DNA from 2 places in the Streptomyces sp. NPDC056347 genome. Region 2 is predicted to be linked to the other one. Evidence: riboswitches for the same ligand, from Rfam matches in the RefSeq annotation. Region 2 holds a riboswitch; the other holds the start of a gene.
What was found. Region 2 has a riboswitch for glycine ahead of gcvP (aminomethyl-transferring glycine dehydrogenase). Riboswitches for the same ligand answer to the same signal wherever they lie in the genome.

Region 1 (7,746 bases), on a different contig from region 2:
CCGCTCCCGGGCACACGGGTGCGGCCGGTGCCGAGGCACCCGCCATGAAACCAGCTTATGCGCCGGTCATGACACCGACTTGACGCCATGGTGCGCGGCGGTGCCCAGCTCCCGGGTGGCCAAAAACGCGCATGAGGCGTTCCGGCGCCCGGCTACCGGCCCGCCCGCTGGTAGAACGGCCGGACCGTCTCGCGCATCCAGTCGCCGACCGGGTCCTGGGCGACATCGAGCAGCACCAGGTTGACCGGCCAGGGCAGCGCGACGCGGCCCAGGGCGCGGCCGAGGGCGTCCATCGGGGCGTTGCGCGCGTCGTCCTCCCAGGCGGAGAGCTCCACGCCGACGAAGAGGACGGGTTCGCCGCCCTCGATGCTGGCCAGTGCGCGGCGGGCGGTGACCACGACGCCGCTCTCCTCGAACTCTCCGGCCGCCGCGGCGAGGAAGTCGACGGGCTCCTCCTGCCAGTCCGGCTCGAAGAGCCGGACCCGGCCGCCGCCGGCCGGGCCGTCGAGCGGGGTGCGGCCGGTCCGGCAGAGCTCGGCGACGGCCGGGGGCGGCAGCGGCATCCCGACCGCGCCGCCCGGGTTCACCACGATGCCGAGCTGCGGCGGCAGCCCGCGGGCGAAGTCGCGGGCGGGCGCGACCGTGAAGGACATGTGGCTGCCGACGCAGGCGAGGAACTGCTGCTCGGAGCTGAAGACGGGGACGTACGCGGCGCCGTCGAGCTCCATCGTCGGCAGGTCGAGGGACGGGGAGTCGGGTCCGCCGCCGTTGGGCAGCGGCACCCAGACCTGGTTGCGGCCGAGCACCTCGACGAGGCGCCCGCCCGCCTCCGGGTTGCCCACCGAGGCCATCAGCACCTCTTCGAGCTCATTGGCCGGCCATCCGCTCTGCGGATGCGCGGCCTGCGCCGGAATGTCCACTGCTTCCCCTGCTTCCCCTTCATCACCCACGCTTCCGCGCTTCCGCGCAGAAGGTTAGCGCCCGGCCCCGGGCCGCCCGGCCGTGAAGACGATCCGCCCGAGCCGCCCCGCCGCCTCCCGGTCCAGCAGCACCGCCGAGGCGCAGCCGGCCGGGAGGACGCCGTCCGCGGTCGCCGTCAGCAGCCGTCCCACCGCTCGGCGGTGCCGGGCGAAGGCGTACGCGGACACCCCGCGCCCGCGCTCGCGCTGCCCCTCCCGGGCGGTCTGCGGGCTGACGTCGAGGAGGACCAGGTGCAGGAGCCGGCCCCGGCGCCGGGCGGCCCGGGCCAGCCAGCCGCGTACCCACGCCTGGGTCCCGCAGTCGTGGACGACGGCGGACTCACCGGAGCGCAGCACCCGCCACAGCCCCCAGTAATGGGCGGCGCGCACGAGCGGGCGGTAGAGGGCGTAGGGAAGTAAGCGGGGCATCACCCCCGCCCAGCGGTCCCGGGTGTCCTGCGAGTCGACGGCGTGGGCCGCCACCACCACCCGCCGGATCAGCGTGGACTTCCCGCTGCCGGGCAGCCCGGAGACCACCACCACATCGCCCGCGGCGAAGTGCAGCCCGCGCGGGCTGCGCCCGGCCCGGTCCCGCAGATCCCGCACGACGGGCACGAGCCCGCCGGGCGCCTCCCGCGCCGGAGCCCCGGACCGCGCGGCCACCGCGCCGTGCGCGACCCCCGTGGTCGTCGCGTACCGCTGCAACGTCATCGCCCTCCCCCATGGTCGGCTCACCCCAGACCCCATGCCCATGAAGTGTAAAGAAAAGGTAATGCGGCACAACCGCCCGTGCCGATGAATTCCAGCGGGGTACCGGGGCCCCATTCCGGTGCGATGCGTGCGATGATGACCCGGCCAACTGCATAAAGGCCGCTTGAATCCGCGCGGGAGAGTCCCGGTCACTGTCCGTGCCGGGCGCCGAAGGAGCAAGTTCCTCCCTTGAATCTCTCAGGCCCCGTACCGCGTGGATGAGGCAGATCTGAAAAGCGGGCCGCTTCGCGGCTCCACCCAAGGTGCAAGCCGAACCCGTCCGGGGCTCTCGGCGAACCTCTCAGGTTCCGATGACAGATGGGGAGGGTTCGCCCATGTCGTCATGTTCCGGGAGTCACACTCATGAGCACCGCACCCCGCCTCACCGCCCTCGATGCCCTGCACCGTTCGCTGGGCGCGACCATGACCGACTTCGCGGGCTGGGACATGCCCCTGCGGTACGCCAGTGAGCGCGACGAGCACAACGCGGTGCGCACCCGGGCCGGTCTCTTCGACCTGTCGCACATGGGCGAGATCACCGTCACCGGCGCCGGTGCGGCCGCCCTCCTGAACTTCGCGCTGGTCGGCAACATCGGCACGGTCGCCGTGGGCCGCGCCCGCTACACGATGATCTGCGCCGAGGACGGCGGCATCCTGGACGACCTGATCGTCTACCGGCTCGGCGAGACCGAGTACATGGTCGTGGCCAACGCGGGCAACGCCCAGATCGTGCTGGACGCGCTGACCGCGCGGGCCGAGGGCTTCGACGCCGAGGTCCGCGACGACCGCGACGCGTACGCGCTGCTCGCCGTCCAGGGCCCCGAGTCCCCCGCGATCCTGGCCTCGGTCACCGACGCCGACCTGGACGGTCTGAAGTACTACGCCGGGCTGCCGGGCACCGTCGCCGGGGTTCCCGCGCTGATCGCCCGTACCGGCTACACCGGCGAGGACGGCTTCGAGCTGTTCGTCGCCCCCGCCCACGCCGAGCAGCTGTGGAAGGCGCTGACCGAGGCGGGCGCCGGGCGCGGCCTGGTGCCGTGCGGGCTGTCCTGCCGCGACACGCTGCGCCTGGAGGCGGGCATGCCGCTGTACGGGCACGAGCTGACCACCGGGCTGACCCCGTTCGACGCCGGTCTCGGCCGGGTCGTGAAGTTCGAGAAGGAGGGCGACTTCGTCGGCCGCAAGGCCCTGGAAGCCGCCGCCGAGCGCGCCGAGACCGCCCCGCCGCGCAAGCTGGTCGGCCTGGTCGCCGAGGGCCGCCGGGTGCCGCGCGCCGGATTCCCCGTGACCGTCGGCGGCGAGGTCGTCGGCGAGGTCACCTCCGGCGCCCCCTCGCCCACCCTGGGCAAGCCGATCGCCATGGCCTACATCGACGCGACGCACGCCACGCCCGGCACCGCGGGCGTCGCGGTGGACATCCGGGGCAGTCACGAGCCGTACGAGGTCGTGGCGCTGCCGTTCTACAAGCGCCAGAAGTGACGCCGGGCGCCGCAGGCGAAGCCGGGCGCCGGAAGTGACGCCGGACGCCGCGAGCAAGGCCGAGCACCGGAAGTGACGCCGGACACCGGAAGTCGCATCGGGCGCCGGGAGCGGACACCGGCGCCCCGCAGAGAATTCACGGCCGCGTCGCAGAAGTGACGCAGTCGCGTCTCACACCGTAAGACCACCGTTCATCAGCACTCCCCCGCGTACAGGAGAATTCAGGTCATGAGCAACCCCCAGCAGCTGCGGTACAGCAAGGAGCACGAGTGGCTGTCGGCCGTCGAGGACGGTGTGGCCACGATCGGTATCACCGAGCACGCCGCCAACGCCCTCGGCGACGTCGTCTACGTCCAGCTCCCCGAGGTCGGTGACACGGTGACCGCGGGCGAGACCTGCGGCGAGCTGGAGTCGACCAAGTCCGTGAGCGACCTGTACTCGCCGGTGACCGGTGAGGTCACCGAGGCGAACCAGGACGTCGTGGACGACCCGTCGCTGGTGAACACCGCTCCCTTCGAAGGCGGCTGGCTGTTCAAGGTACGCGTCGCGGAGGAGCCGAAGGACCTGCTCTCCGCCGACGAGTACACCGAGTTCTCCGGCAACTAAAGAGACCCCAAGGGACCACCTGATGTCGCTTCTCAACTCCTCCCTCCACGAGCTGGACCCGGATGTCGCCGCCGCCGTCGACGCCGAGCTCCACCGTCAGCAGTCCACCCTCGAGATGATCGCCTCGGAGAACTTCGCTCCGGTCGCGGTCATGGAGGCCCAGGGCTCCGTCCTCACCAACAAGTACGCCGAGGGCTACCCCGGCCGCCGCTACTACGGTGGCTGCGAGCACGTCGACGTCGTCGAGCAGATCGCCATCGACCGGATCAAGGCGCTGTTCGGCGCCGAGGCGGCGAACGTCCAGCCGCACTCCGGTGCGCAGGCCAACGCCGCCGCGATGTTCGCGCTGCTCAAGCCGGGCGACACGATCATGGGCCTGAACCTGGCCCACGGCGGTCACCTGACCCACGGCATGAAGATCAACTTCTCCGGCAAGCTCTACAACGTGGTCCCGTACCACGTCGACGACACCGGTGTCGTGGACATGGTCGAGGTCGAGCGGCTTGCCAAGGAGTCGAAGCCGAAGCTGATCGTCGCCGGCTGGTCGGCGTACCCGCGTCAGCTGGACTTCGCCGCCTTCCGCCGGATCGCGGACGAGGTCGGCGCGTACCTGATGGTCGACATGGCCCACTTCGCGGGTCTGGTGGCCGCGGGCCTGCACCCCAACCCGGTGCCGCACGCCCATGTCGTCACGACCACCACGCACAAGACCCTCGGCGGTCCGCGCGGCGGTGTCATCCTGTCGACGCAGGAGCTGGCCAAGAAGATCAACTCCGCGGTCTTCCCGGGCCAGCAGGGTGGTCCGCTGGAGCACGTGATCGCGGCCAAGGCGGTCTCCTTCAAGGTCGCCGCGTCCGAGGAGTTCAAGGAGCGCCAGCAGCGCACCCTGGACGGTGCCCGCATCCTCGCCGAGCGCCTGGTGCAGCCGGACGTCACCGAGGCCGGTGTCTCCGTGCTGTCCGGCGGCACGGACGTGCACCTGGTCCTGGTCGACCTGCGCGACTCCGAGCTGGACGGCCAGCAGGCCGAGGACCGGCTCCACGAGATCGGCATCACGGTCAACCGGAACGCCGTCCCGAACGACCCGCGCCCGCCGATGGTCACCTCGGGTCTGCGGATCGGTACGCCCGCCCTGGCGACCCGCGGCTTCCAGAACGACGACTTCACCGAGGTCGCGGAGATCATCGCCGCTGCCCTCAAGCCGTCCCACGACGCGGACGCGCTGAAGGCCCGTGTCGTCGCACTGGCCGAGAAGTACCCGCTGTACCCCGGTCTCGGTTAGTCCGGGCCGCAGTTCTCACCATGGGGCGGGGCACCGCGCACACTTGTTCGTGAGCGCGGTGCCCCCACCCTTGTCCCGCCCCGCACCACCCGGCAGACAACGTCGTCTACCAGCCCCTGAGGAGTTCCCGTGGCCATCTCGGTCTTCGACCTGTTCTCGATCGGCATCGGCCCGTCCAGCTCCCATACGGTCGGCCCGATGCGTGCCGCCCGCATGTTCGCTCGCCGGCTCAAGAACGAGGGCCTGATCGCCCACACCGCCTCCATACGTGCCGAGCTGTACGGCTCGCTCGGCGCGACCGGCCACGGCCACGGCACCCCGAAGGCGGTCCTGCTCGGCCTGGAGGGCGAGTCGCCCCGCACCGTGGACGTGGAGTCGGCCGACGAACGGGTGGAGCGCATCCGTGCCACCGGCCGGATCAACCTCCTGGGCATGCACGAGATCGACTTCGACGCCGACGAGCAGCTGGTCCTGCACCGCCGCAAGGCCCTCCCGTACCACGCCAACGGCATGAGCATCCACGCCTTCGACCACGAGGGCGCCCTGCTCCTGGAGAAGACGTACTACTCGGTCGGCGGCGGCTTCGTCGTCGACGAGGACGCGGTGGGCGAGGACCGGATCGTCCTCGACGACACCGTGCTCAAGCATCCCTTCCGTACCGGCGACGAACTGCTGCGGCTCTCGAAGGAGACCGGCCTGTCCATCTCCTCGCTGATGCTGGAGAACGAGAAGGCCTGGCGCACCGAGGACGAGATCCGCTCCGGGCTGCTGGACATCTGGCGCGTCATGCAGGCCTGCGTCTCGCGCGGCATGTCCCGCGAGGGCATCCTCCCCGGCGGCCTCAAGGTCCGCCGCCGCGCCGCGACCACCGCCCGCCAGCTGCGTGCCGAGGGCGACCCGCAGACCCACGCGATGGAGTGGATCACCCTCTACGCGATGGCGGTCAACGAGGAGAACGCGGCGGGCGGCCGCGTCGTCACCGCGCCCACCAACGGTGCCGCGGGCATCATCCCGGCGGTGCTGCACTACTACATGAACTTCGCGGCGGGCGGCGCGACCGAGGCGGAGAAGGAGGACGGCGTCGTCCGCTTCCTCCTGGCGGCCGGGGCCATCGGCATGCTCTTCAAGGAGAACGCCTCCATCTCGGGCGCCGAGGTCGGCTGCCAGGGAGAGGTCGGCTCCGCCTGCTCCATGGCCGCGGGTGCCCTCGCGGAGGTCCTCGGCGGCACCGCCGAGCAGGTGGAGAACGCGGCCGAGATCGGCATGGAGCACAACCTGGGCCTGACCTGCGACCCGGTCGGCGGTCTCGTCCAGATCCCGTGCATCGAACGCAACGGCATGGCCGCGGTCAAGGCCGTCACGGCGGCCAAGATGGCGCTGCGCGGCGACGGCAGCCACAAGGTCTCCCTCGACAAGGTCATCAAGACCATGAAGGAGACCGGCGCCGACATGTCCGTCAAGTACAAGGAGACCGCGCGCGGCGGCCTCGCGGTGAACATCATCGAGTGCTGAGCGGACAGGCCCCGGCCGGCGCGTTCGTTCATGTCCGCGCTGTCAGGGCCGTTCCTGTCCGCACGGCGGGCCAATCCCCGGCATCGCCCCGGGACGGACGCGGAGGCCCCCGGGACGCCCCACCGTGCCCCGCTCCCGGCGCGCGGTCGGCCGCCTCAGCAGCCGGCCGTGCCGCCTCGTGGCCGGGAACGGGGCCTGCTGGTGGATCCGACGGACCGTGCGGCTACTCTCGGCCCACCACGGCCCCGGTCGTGGCCAAGCCAACGCTTCGGTCTGTGAGGAGCACGCCCGATGGCTCGCACCACTCCACCACGTCCACTCGATGTCGAGACGCTGTTCCCAGAGGTGGCCGGTTATCGGAGGACGGCCGTTCGCCTGCATCCGCGCCTCGGCGATCCGGGCGCGCGGCAGAGCTCGCTCGGCGGACCCGTGCTCTGGCCGCTCCCGGAGCCCTGGCCCCACTGCGAGGACGACCACCCGGGCACGGCGTTCGCCCCTCCCGCCCAGGGGCCGGTCCCGCTCGTCCCGGTCCTCCAGCTGTTCGCGACCGACGTGCCCGACCTGGCCTTTCCCGGCGCCGCCGATCTGCTGCAGGTGCTCTGGTGCCCCTTCGACCACGAGGACGGCTACGTTCCCCGCCCCGAGGCGTACTGGCGGGACAGCTCCCTGAGCGACCTGCGGCCGGCCGATCCGCCCCGCCCGGCCGGCCCTCACGACGACTACCTTCCGGCCCCGTGCGTCCTGCACCCCGAGCGCGTCACCGACTACCCGAACTGGGACCTCCCGGACGAGGTCGCCGACGCGCTCGAAGCCAGATTCGAACAGCTGGAGGAGGAAACCGGCTGGTCCTACTGGTCCCACCTCTCCGTGTCGGACGGCATCAAGGTCGGCGGGTACCCGACGTGGACGCAAGAGCCCGACTGGCCGACGTGCCCCGCATGCGGTGTGCGCATGGAGCATCTCCTGACGATCAACAGCTCCGAGTTCGACGGCGAGAGCTGGCGCACGTGGCTGCCCGTCGAGGACACCCCGGCCACGGGAACCATCTGGGACCTTCCTTACGAACAACGCACCGGGATCCAGCGTCCCCCCGGGCTCATGCTCGGCGACATGGGCGGCATCTACCTGTTCGAATGCACCGGCTGCCCGGGCAGGCCC
Region 2 (7,746 bases):
CGACGGGGTGCTCGACGACGCAGGCATCGCGATTCCGGACGAGCAGGAGGACGAGGTGGAGAAGTTCCGCGAGTTCCTCGACCAGATCTCCCCGGAAGACTTCGGTACCAACAGCCAGTGACCGTCCCGCAGGGCTGCCGCCAGCACATCCGACAAGCCTTTCCCGCTTGCGAGGCGGGGGAAACCACCCTCGGGGTGATTATCACTCGGCGTGCCGAGTGTGGCGATCGTTGACGCACCCCGAGTGACTGCCTACCTTCGAGAGGGCAGGTCAAGGACGGAGGTCGGCGTGAGAAGCAGCGGCGACGGTACGGCAGCGGGTGCGCCGTGTCCGCAGCAGGGGAGTACAGCCGACCACACCATCGTGCAACCGGTTCATCCGGCGGTGGCGGGGGGCGCAGTGGCATCGGCCAACGACATCGGCTACCGCGGGCCGACCGCCTGCGCGGCCGCCGGGATCACCTACCGGCAGCTGGACTACTGGGCGCGCACGGGGCTGGTGGAACCGAGCGTGCGCCCCGCGTACGGCTCCGGCACGCAGCGGCTCTACAGCTTCCGGGACGTCGTCCTGCTGAAGATCGTGAAGCGGTTCCTGGACACCGGCGTGGCGCTGCAGAACATCCGCACCACGGTGCAGCACCTGCGAGCCCGCGGGTTCCAGGATCTCGAGCGGATGACGCTGATGAGCGACGGGGCGACGGTCTACGAATGCTCCTCGCCCGACGAGGTCGTCAGCCTCCTCCAGGGCGGCCAAGGGGTCTTCGGCATCGCCGTGGGCGTGGTGTGGCAGGACGTCGACGCCGCGCTGTCGCAGCTGCACGGCGAGCGGGTGGACACCGGCGAGACCCTCGTCGGGAACAACCCCGCCGACGAGCTGGCGCGACGCCGCAACCGGGCCGGCTGATCCGGCCGTGCGGCGACTGTCAGTGCCGTAGGGCAGCATCGGTGGGTGTGAGAGCCGCACCCACCATCCTCCATCTCGACATGGATGCCTTCTACGCCTCGGCCGAGCAGGCGGCCAAGCCGAGCCTGCGCGGCAAGCCGGTCGTGGTGGGCGGGCTGGGGCCGCGCGGGGTCGTCGCCACCGCGTCGTACGAGGCGCGGCGCTTCGGGGTGCACTCCGCCATGCCGATGGCGCAGGCGCGGCGGCTCGCGCCCAACGCGGCCTATCTGGTGCCCCGCTTCCAGCTGTACCGGGCGGTGAGCGATCAGGTGATGGAGCTGCTCGCGCGGCTCTCCCCGCTGGTGGAGCCGCTCAGCCTGGACGAGGCCTTCGTGGACCTGGAGGCCGGCGGGACGGCCGACGACACGGCCTCGGCGCTGGAGATCGGCGAGCGGCTGCGTGCGGCCATCAGGGCGGTCACCGGGCTCACCGGCTCGGTGGGGCTCGCCGGCTCCAAGATGCTGGCCAAGATCGCTTCGGAGGAGGCCAAGCCCGACGGGCTGCGGCTGATAGTCCCCGGCACGGAGCGCGCGCTGCTCGCGCCGAAGTCGGTGCGGATCCTTCCCGGGGTGGGGCCCGCGACGGCGGACCATCTGCGCCGAGCCGGGATGACCACGGTCGATGACCTGGCCGAGGCCGGTGAGGACGAGCTCGTACGCCTGCTCGGCAAGGCCCACGGCGGCTCGCTGCATCGGATGGCCCTCGGCCACGACGACCGGCCGGTGGTCGCGGAGCGGGACGCGAAATCGGTGTCGGTGGAGGACACCTTCGACGCCGATCTCCACGACCGGATCCGGATCCGGTCGGAGGTCGAGCGGCTGGCCGACCGGTGCGTCGGGCGGCTGCGGGGCGCGGGGCGGTCCGGGCGCACGGTGGTGCTGAAGGTGCGCCGCTACGACTTCTCGACGCTCACCCGGTCCGAGACGCTCCGCGGCCCCACGGACGACCCCGTGGTGGTCCGTGAGGCCGCCGCACGGCTCCTTGAGGCCGTGGATACCACCGGGGGCGTCCGGCTCCTCGGTGTGGGCGTCTCGGGGCTCGCCGACTACACGCAGGAGGATCTCTTCGCCCAGGCCGCCGAGGAGCGGGCGGCGGCCGGGGAACAGGCGAAGGAGCCGTCGGCACCGGGGCTCGTCGACGACGGCGCCGAGCCGCCGGACGAGTCCGGGGCGAAGCCACCGGAGACGGAGACCGCCGAACTGCGCGCGGCCCGGCACTGGTCCGCCGGACACGACGTGCACCACACCGCCTACGGACATGGCTGGGTGCAGGGCAGCGGTGTCGGCCGGGTGACCGTGCGGTTCGAGGAGCCCGAGTCGGCGCCCGGCCGGGTGCGCACCTTCCGGGTGGACGATCCGCAGCTGCGGCCGGCCGACCCGCTGCCCCTGGTGCGCAATCCGCCGGACTACTCGTCCTGGCCGGCCAGCCTGCCGAAGTCCCGGTCCGGGGGGACGTCCCCGGGCGGGGAGTCGAGTCCGTAATGGCGGTAGAGCTGGAGTTCCTGCTCCGGTGAGAGGTGGCGGCCCACGCCGAAGTCGGGCGCGTCCTTGATCAGGGCCCGGTCGAAGGGGACGCGGAGCGTGTCCTCCACGAATTCACTGGGTTCCAGCGGCACGAACGCGTCCCGGCTGAAGAGCCCGGTACGTACGGCGGCCCACTCGGGGACCCCGGTCGCGTCGTCGAGGTACACCTCGTCGACGGTCCCGATCCTGGTGCCCTTGCGGTCGAATGCCTTGCGGCCGATCAGGCTGCGCGGATCGATGTCGGTCTGCACGATCCCTCCCACTGGTCGCGGCTACTCCACAAGCACTACAAAAGGGCAGATCCGGGTGGTTGGCCACTCGAGAAATCGGCCATGAACCCCGCTGGTAGGCTGGTCATGGCCGCTGACCCCGTGCGGGAGAGTCCTTCGGAGCTGATCCGGAGGGCGCCGAAGGAGCAAATCCTCCCCGGAATCTCTCAGGCCCCCGTACCGCACGGACGAGGTCACTCTGGAAAGCAGGGCGGGTTTCGTGCGGCCGGGTGCCGGTACGAGTCCCTACCTCACCGACGGTGAAAGCCGGCACGCCCCAGGGCGCGCCGGTGAAGCTCTCAGGTTGAGATGACAGAGGGGGAGGCCGTTCGGGCACCCGCGCCGAGGTGCCCCTCGCAGGTCGTGACAGACCAGGAGGCCTCCACCATGACCCCCCGCCGCACTCCGCTCTCCCAGCTGGAGCAGGGCATTCCGTTCGAGCAGCGCCACATCGGACCCGATGCCGAGGCGCAGTCGAAGATGCTCGCCCAGGTCGGTTACGGCTCGCTGGACGAGCTCACCGCGGCCGCGGTGCCCGATGTCATCAAGAGCACGGAGGCTCTCGGGCTGCCGTCCGCGCGCACCGAGGCCGAGGTACTCGCCGAGCTGCGTGACCTCGCGGACCGCAACCAGGTGCTGAGCCCGATGATCGGCCTCGGCTACTACGGCACCTTCACCCCGCCGGTGATCCTGCGCAACGTCATGGAGAACCCCGCCTGGTACACGGCCTACACGCCCTACCAGCCGGAGATCTCGCAGGGCCGTCTGGAGGCCCTGCTGAACTTCCAGACGATGGTCGCCGACCTGACCGGACTGCCCACCTCCGGCGCCTCCCTGCTCGACGAGGGCACCGCGGCCGCCGAGGCCATGGCGCTGTCCCGGCGCGTCGGAAAGGTCAAGAACGGCGTCTTCCTGGTCGACGCCGACGCCCTGCCGCAGACCGTCGCCGTCATCGGGACCCGTGCCGAGCCGACCGGTGTCGAGGTCGTCGTCGCCGATCTGTCCGAGGGCATCCCGGCCGAGCTCGCCGAGCGCGGTGTCTTCGGCGTCCTGCTGCAGTACCCCGGCGCGTCCGGCGAGGTCCGCCACATCGGCTCCGTCATCGAGCAGGCCCACGAACTGGGCGCGATCGTCACGGTCGCCGCCGATCTGCTGGCCCTGACCCTGCTCACCTCTCCTGGCGAGCTGGGCGCGGACATCGCCATCGGCACCACGCAGCGCTTCGGCGTCCCGATGGGCTTCGGCGGCCCGCACGCCGGATACATGGCCGTCCGCGAGAAGTTCGCCCGCAGCCTGCCCGGCCGCCTCGTCGGTGTCTCCGTCGACGCGGACGGCAACAAGGCCTACCGGCTGGCCCTGCAGACGCGTGAGCAGCACATCCGCCGCGAGAAGGCCACCAGCAACATCTGCACCGCCCAGGTGCTGCTCGCCGTCATGGCCGGGATGTACGCCGTCTACCACGGCCCGGACGGGCTGCGGACGATCGCCCGGCGTACCCACCGCTACGCCGCGATCCTGGCCGAGGGCCTGCGCGCCGCCGGTGTCGACGTGGTGACCGGCGCCCACTTCGACACCCTCACCGTGCGCGTCCCGGGCAAGGCGGCCGAGGTCGTCGCCGAGGCCCGCGAGCGCGGGGTCAACCTGCGCCTGGTCGACGCCGACCTGGTCTCCGTCGCCTGTGACGAGACGACCACCCGGACGCAGATCGCCGCCGTCTGGGCCGCCTTCGGAACCGAGGGCGACATCGAGGCGCTGGACGCCACCGTCGCCGACGCGCTGCCCGAGGGACTGCTGCGCACCGATGCGGTCCTCACGCACCCGGTCTTCCACCAGCACCGCTCCGAGACCGCGATGCTGCGCTACCTGCGCCGCCTCGCCGACCGGGACTACGCGCTGGACCGCGGCATGATCCCGCTCGGCTCCTGCACCATGAAGCTGAACGCGACCACCGAGATGGAGCCGATCACCTGGCCCGAGTTCGGCGCGCTGCACCCCTTCGCCCCGGCCGAGCAGGCGGAGGGCTTCCTCACCCTCATCCGTGAGCTGGAGGAGCGCCTGGCCGAGGTCACCGGCTACGACGCGGTGTCGATCCAGCCGAACGCGGGCTCGCAGGGCGAGTTCGCCGGTCTCCTGGCCGTACGGGCGTACCACCGGGCCAACGGCGACGAGCAGCGCACCGTCTGTCTCATCCCGTCCTCCGCGCACGGCACCAACGCGGCCAGCGCCGTGATGGCCGGGATGAAGGTCGTCGTGGTGAAGACCGCCGACGACGGGGAGGTGGACGTCGAGGACCTGCGGGCCAAGATCGAGAAGCACCGCGACGAGCTCGCCGTCCTCATGATCACGTACCCGTCGACGCACGGTGTGTTCGAGGAGCACGTCGCCGACATCTGTGCCGAGGTGCACGACGCGGGTGGCCAGGTGTACGTCGACGGCGCCAACCTCAACGCGCTGGTCGGCCTCGCCCGGCCGGGCCGGTTCGGCGGCGACGTCTCGCACCTGAACCTGCACAAGACCTTCTGCATCCCGCACGGCGGCGGCGGCCCCGGTGTCGGCCCGGTCGGTGTGCGCGCGCACCTCGCCCCGTACCTGCCGAACCACCCGCTCCAGCCCACGGCGGGCCCCGAGACGGGTGTCGGGCCGATCTCGGCCGCTCCGTGGGGCTCGGCCGGGATCCTCCCGATCTCCTGGGCGTACGTACGCCTGATGGGCGGGGAGGGCCTGAAGCGGGCGACGCAGGTCGCGGTGCTCGCGGCCAACTACATCGCCAAGCGTCTTGAGCCGCACTACCCGATCCTGTACACCGGACCGGCCGGGCTGGTCGCGCACGAGTGCATCGTGGACCTGCGGCCGATCTCCAAGGCCACCGGCGTCAGCGTCGACGACATCGCCAAGCGGCTGATCGACTACGGCTTCCACGCGCCGACGATGTCGTTCCCGGTCGCGGGGACGCTGATGATCGAGCCGACGGAGAGCGAGGACCTCGCGGAGCTGGACCGTTTCTGCGACACGATGATCGCCATCCGTGGCGAGGTCGAGAAGGTGGCCTCCGGCGAGTGGAGCGCGGACGACAACCCGCTGCGCAACGCTCCGCACACCGCGGCGATGGCCGGCGGGGAGTGGGAGCACACCTACAGCCGCGAGACGGCCGTCTTCCCGGCCGGTGTCGTGGCCGCGGACAAGTACTGGCCGCCGGTGCGCCGGATCGACGGCGCCTTCGGCGACCGTAACCTCGTCTGCTCCTGCCCGCCGCTGGACGAGTACGACAACTGACGCGTGAGCGTCACTGTGTGAGGCGGACGTGCGCCGGGGCCGGTTCGGAGGATTCTCCGGGCCGGCCCCTGTTCGTCTGCGGCCGCGGTCAGGCGGCCTTCATCACCCGGCCGGTCGCCAGCGGCCGGTGCGGGGCGATGATCTGACCGTCCGGGAGCAGCTCGCCGGTGTCCTCGAAGAGCAGGACGCCGTTGCACAGCAGGCTCCAGCCCTGTTCCGGGTGGTGCGCCGTCAGGCGGGCGGCCTCCCGGTCGGCTGAGTCGGCGGTCGGGCATGGTGGCTGATGTTGACACATGGCTGGGTTCTCTCGCTGCGTTGTAGTGAATGTGCTGCGGCTGGACGAGGTGTTCATGGCCGCCCCCCGTATCGATAGGTCCGGTCCCAGTGTTGCCCCACGGGCGTCAATCCGCAGGGATTTCGGACCAGCACTTCTCCTTACCCGAAGGACGTGTCACCCGCGCGGACGGTTCATCGCAACTGCACTGTCATTTCGGGTGGTTCGGGGTGGCCATTACGGGCTAGTCCGGATGGGCGGGAAGTGCGCCTCCCGGGCGTGGCGGCTCTTCGGCCGGGACCGGGAGGACGCGCCCGGCAGCACCGTGCCCCGTCACCGGGGGCGGCGACGGGGCACGGACGGCCGGAGCGGGCCGGGGGCTCAGGCCGGGGAGCCGAGCAGGGGGCCCGGGTCGGGCGGGATGCGCAGCGTCATCACGCGGAGCAGGTCGGCCACCCGGTGCGGCCGGTGTGCGGCGATGCCCGGCGGGGCGGGGGCCAGCGGGACGAGGAGGTCGGCGGGGGCGAGCGCTCCGTCGGCGGCGTCCGCCTCGGCGTCGCCGTGCAGCCACAGCGCCAGCATGTACAGCTCCGGGACGGACAGCAGCCGCGGCTGGTAGTGCGGTGTCACCGCCTCGGCCTGGCGCAGTGCGAGCTCGGTCGAGGCGATGTAAGGACCCTCGAAGAAGTGCGAGAAGGCCCAGCCGTCCGCGGTGAGCATGGTCTCCGCCGCCGCGACGGCCCGCTCCGCGTCGCGGATCAGGAACCGCCATCCGGTGAGCCGGGTGGCCGGGGCCGGAGTGTTCGGACCGATCCGCTCCAGCACGTGGACGGGGAGCGGGAGTTCAGGGATGAGCGGTCCCTGGGCGGACCGGAGGGCGGGGGTGCGGGCTTCGCGTACCGCGGTGGGTGAACCGAGTGCCGCGAGAACGCTGCGCAGAGCGGGCGCGGGAGCCGGGAAGACATGCAGCGGCATAGTGGGTCGCCTCTCGCTTCGGAGACACGGTGGTGCGCGGGCGGATGCAGACGGCGCTGTCGGCATGCGGGGCCAGAGGGGCCGGTGACCGAGCGGCTACGTCAACTCTCTGCCTCGTCCGCGGAGTTTATACGAAATGTGTTCATGCGGTGTTTCCACTAGCCGTTGCGGGTGCTGCGGGCAAGGCGGTATCAAGACTTTATTATGCGGAGAAACTGATGATTCCGTTTCGGTGGCACAGTCACTGCCTGGGGACTTTCCCATGACGTGGACGGCTGAAACACGTCGGCTTTTCAGGACTCATCGACCGGCAATCGCATCCCGCATCATGCCATTGGAATGTGCCCGGAGCGACTGTTCTCAGACTAGTGGGTCGGTGGCCTTCTCGTGGGCGTTATGGATCACCCCGCCTGGGCATTATCGATCCTGATGCGAGCGGTCTGGCCGCGGGCCGCCCACCGAGGGAGGGACGCTTCGATGGGGGAGAAG

Region 1: linked by a shared signal. The riboswitch ahead of gcvT (glycine cleavage system aminomethyltransferase GcvT) and the one ahead of gcvP (aminomethyl-transferring glycine dehydrogenase) in region 2 are both predicted to bind glycine.

The regions. Positions count from the first base shown of each region.
Region 1 covers NZ_JBHJQP010000178.1:4,434-12,179, forward strand. Annotated here, with positions in the region: gene ACFCV8_RS30085 (enhanced serine sensitivity protein SseB) at 153-920, opposite strand; gene ACFCV8_RS30090 (AAA family ATPase) at 975-1,670, opposite strand; glycine riboswitch at 1,835-1,932, shown strand; gene gcvT (glycine cleavage system aminomethyltransferase GcvT) at 2,073-3,188, shown strand; gene gcvH (glycine cleavage system protein GcvH) at 3,417-3,794, shown strand; gene glyA (serine hydroxymethyltransferase) at 3,817-5,076, shown strand; gene ACFCV8_RS30110 (L-serine ammonia-lyase) at 5,206-6,588, shown strand; gene ACFCV8_RS30115 (DUF1963 domain-containing protein) at 6,880-7,746, shown strand, end outside.
Region 2 covers NZ_JBHJQP010000055.1:7,913-15,658, forward strand. Annotated here, with positions in the region: gene ACFCV8_RS15230 (bifunctional nuclease family protein) at 1-121, shown strand, start outside; gene ACFCV8_RS15235 (MerR family transcriptional regulator) at 362-904, shown strand; gene ACFCV8_RS15240 (DNA polymerase IV) at 952-2,424, shown strand; gene ACFCV8_RS15245 (PRC-barrel domain-containing protein) at 2,349-2,717, opposite strand; glycine riboswitch at 2,831-2,928, shown strand; gene gcvP (aminomethyl-transferring glycine dehydrogenase) at 3,123-6,008, shown strand; gene ACFCV8_RS15255 (DUF5999 family protein) at 6,097-6,303, opposite strand; gene ACFCV8_RS15260 (hypothetical protein) at 6,664-7,257, opposite strand; gene ACFCV8_RS15265 (glutamate--cysteine ligase) at 7,735-7,746, shown strand, end outside.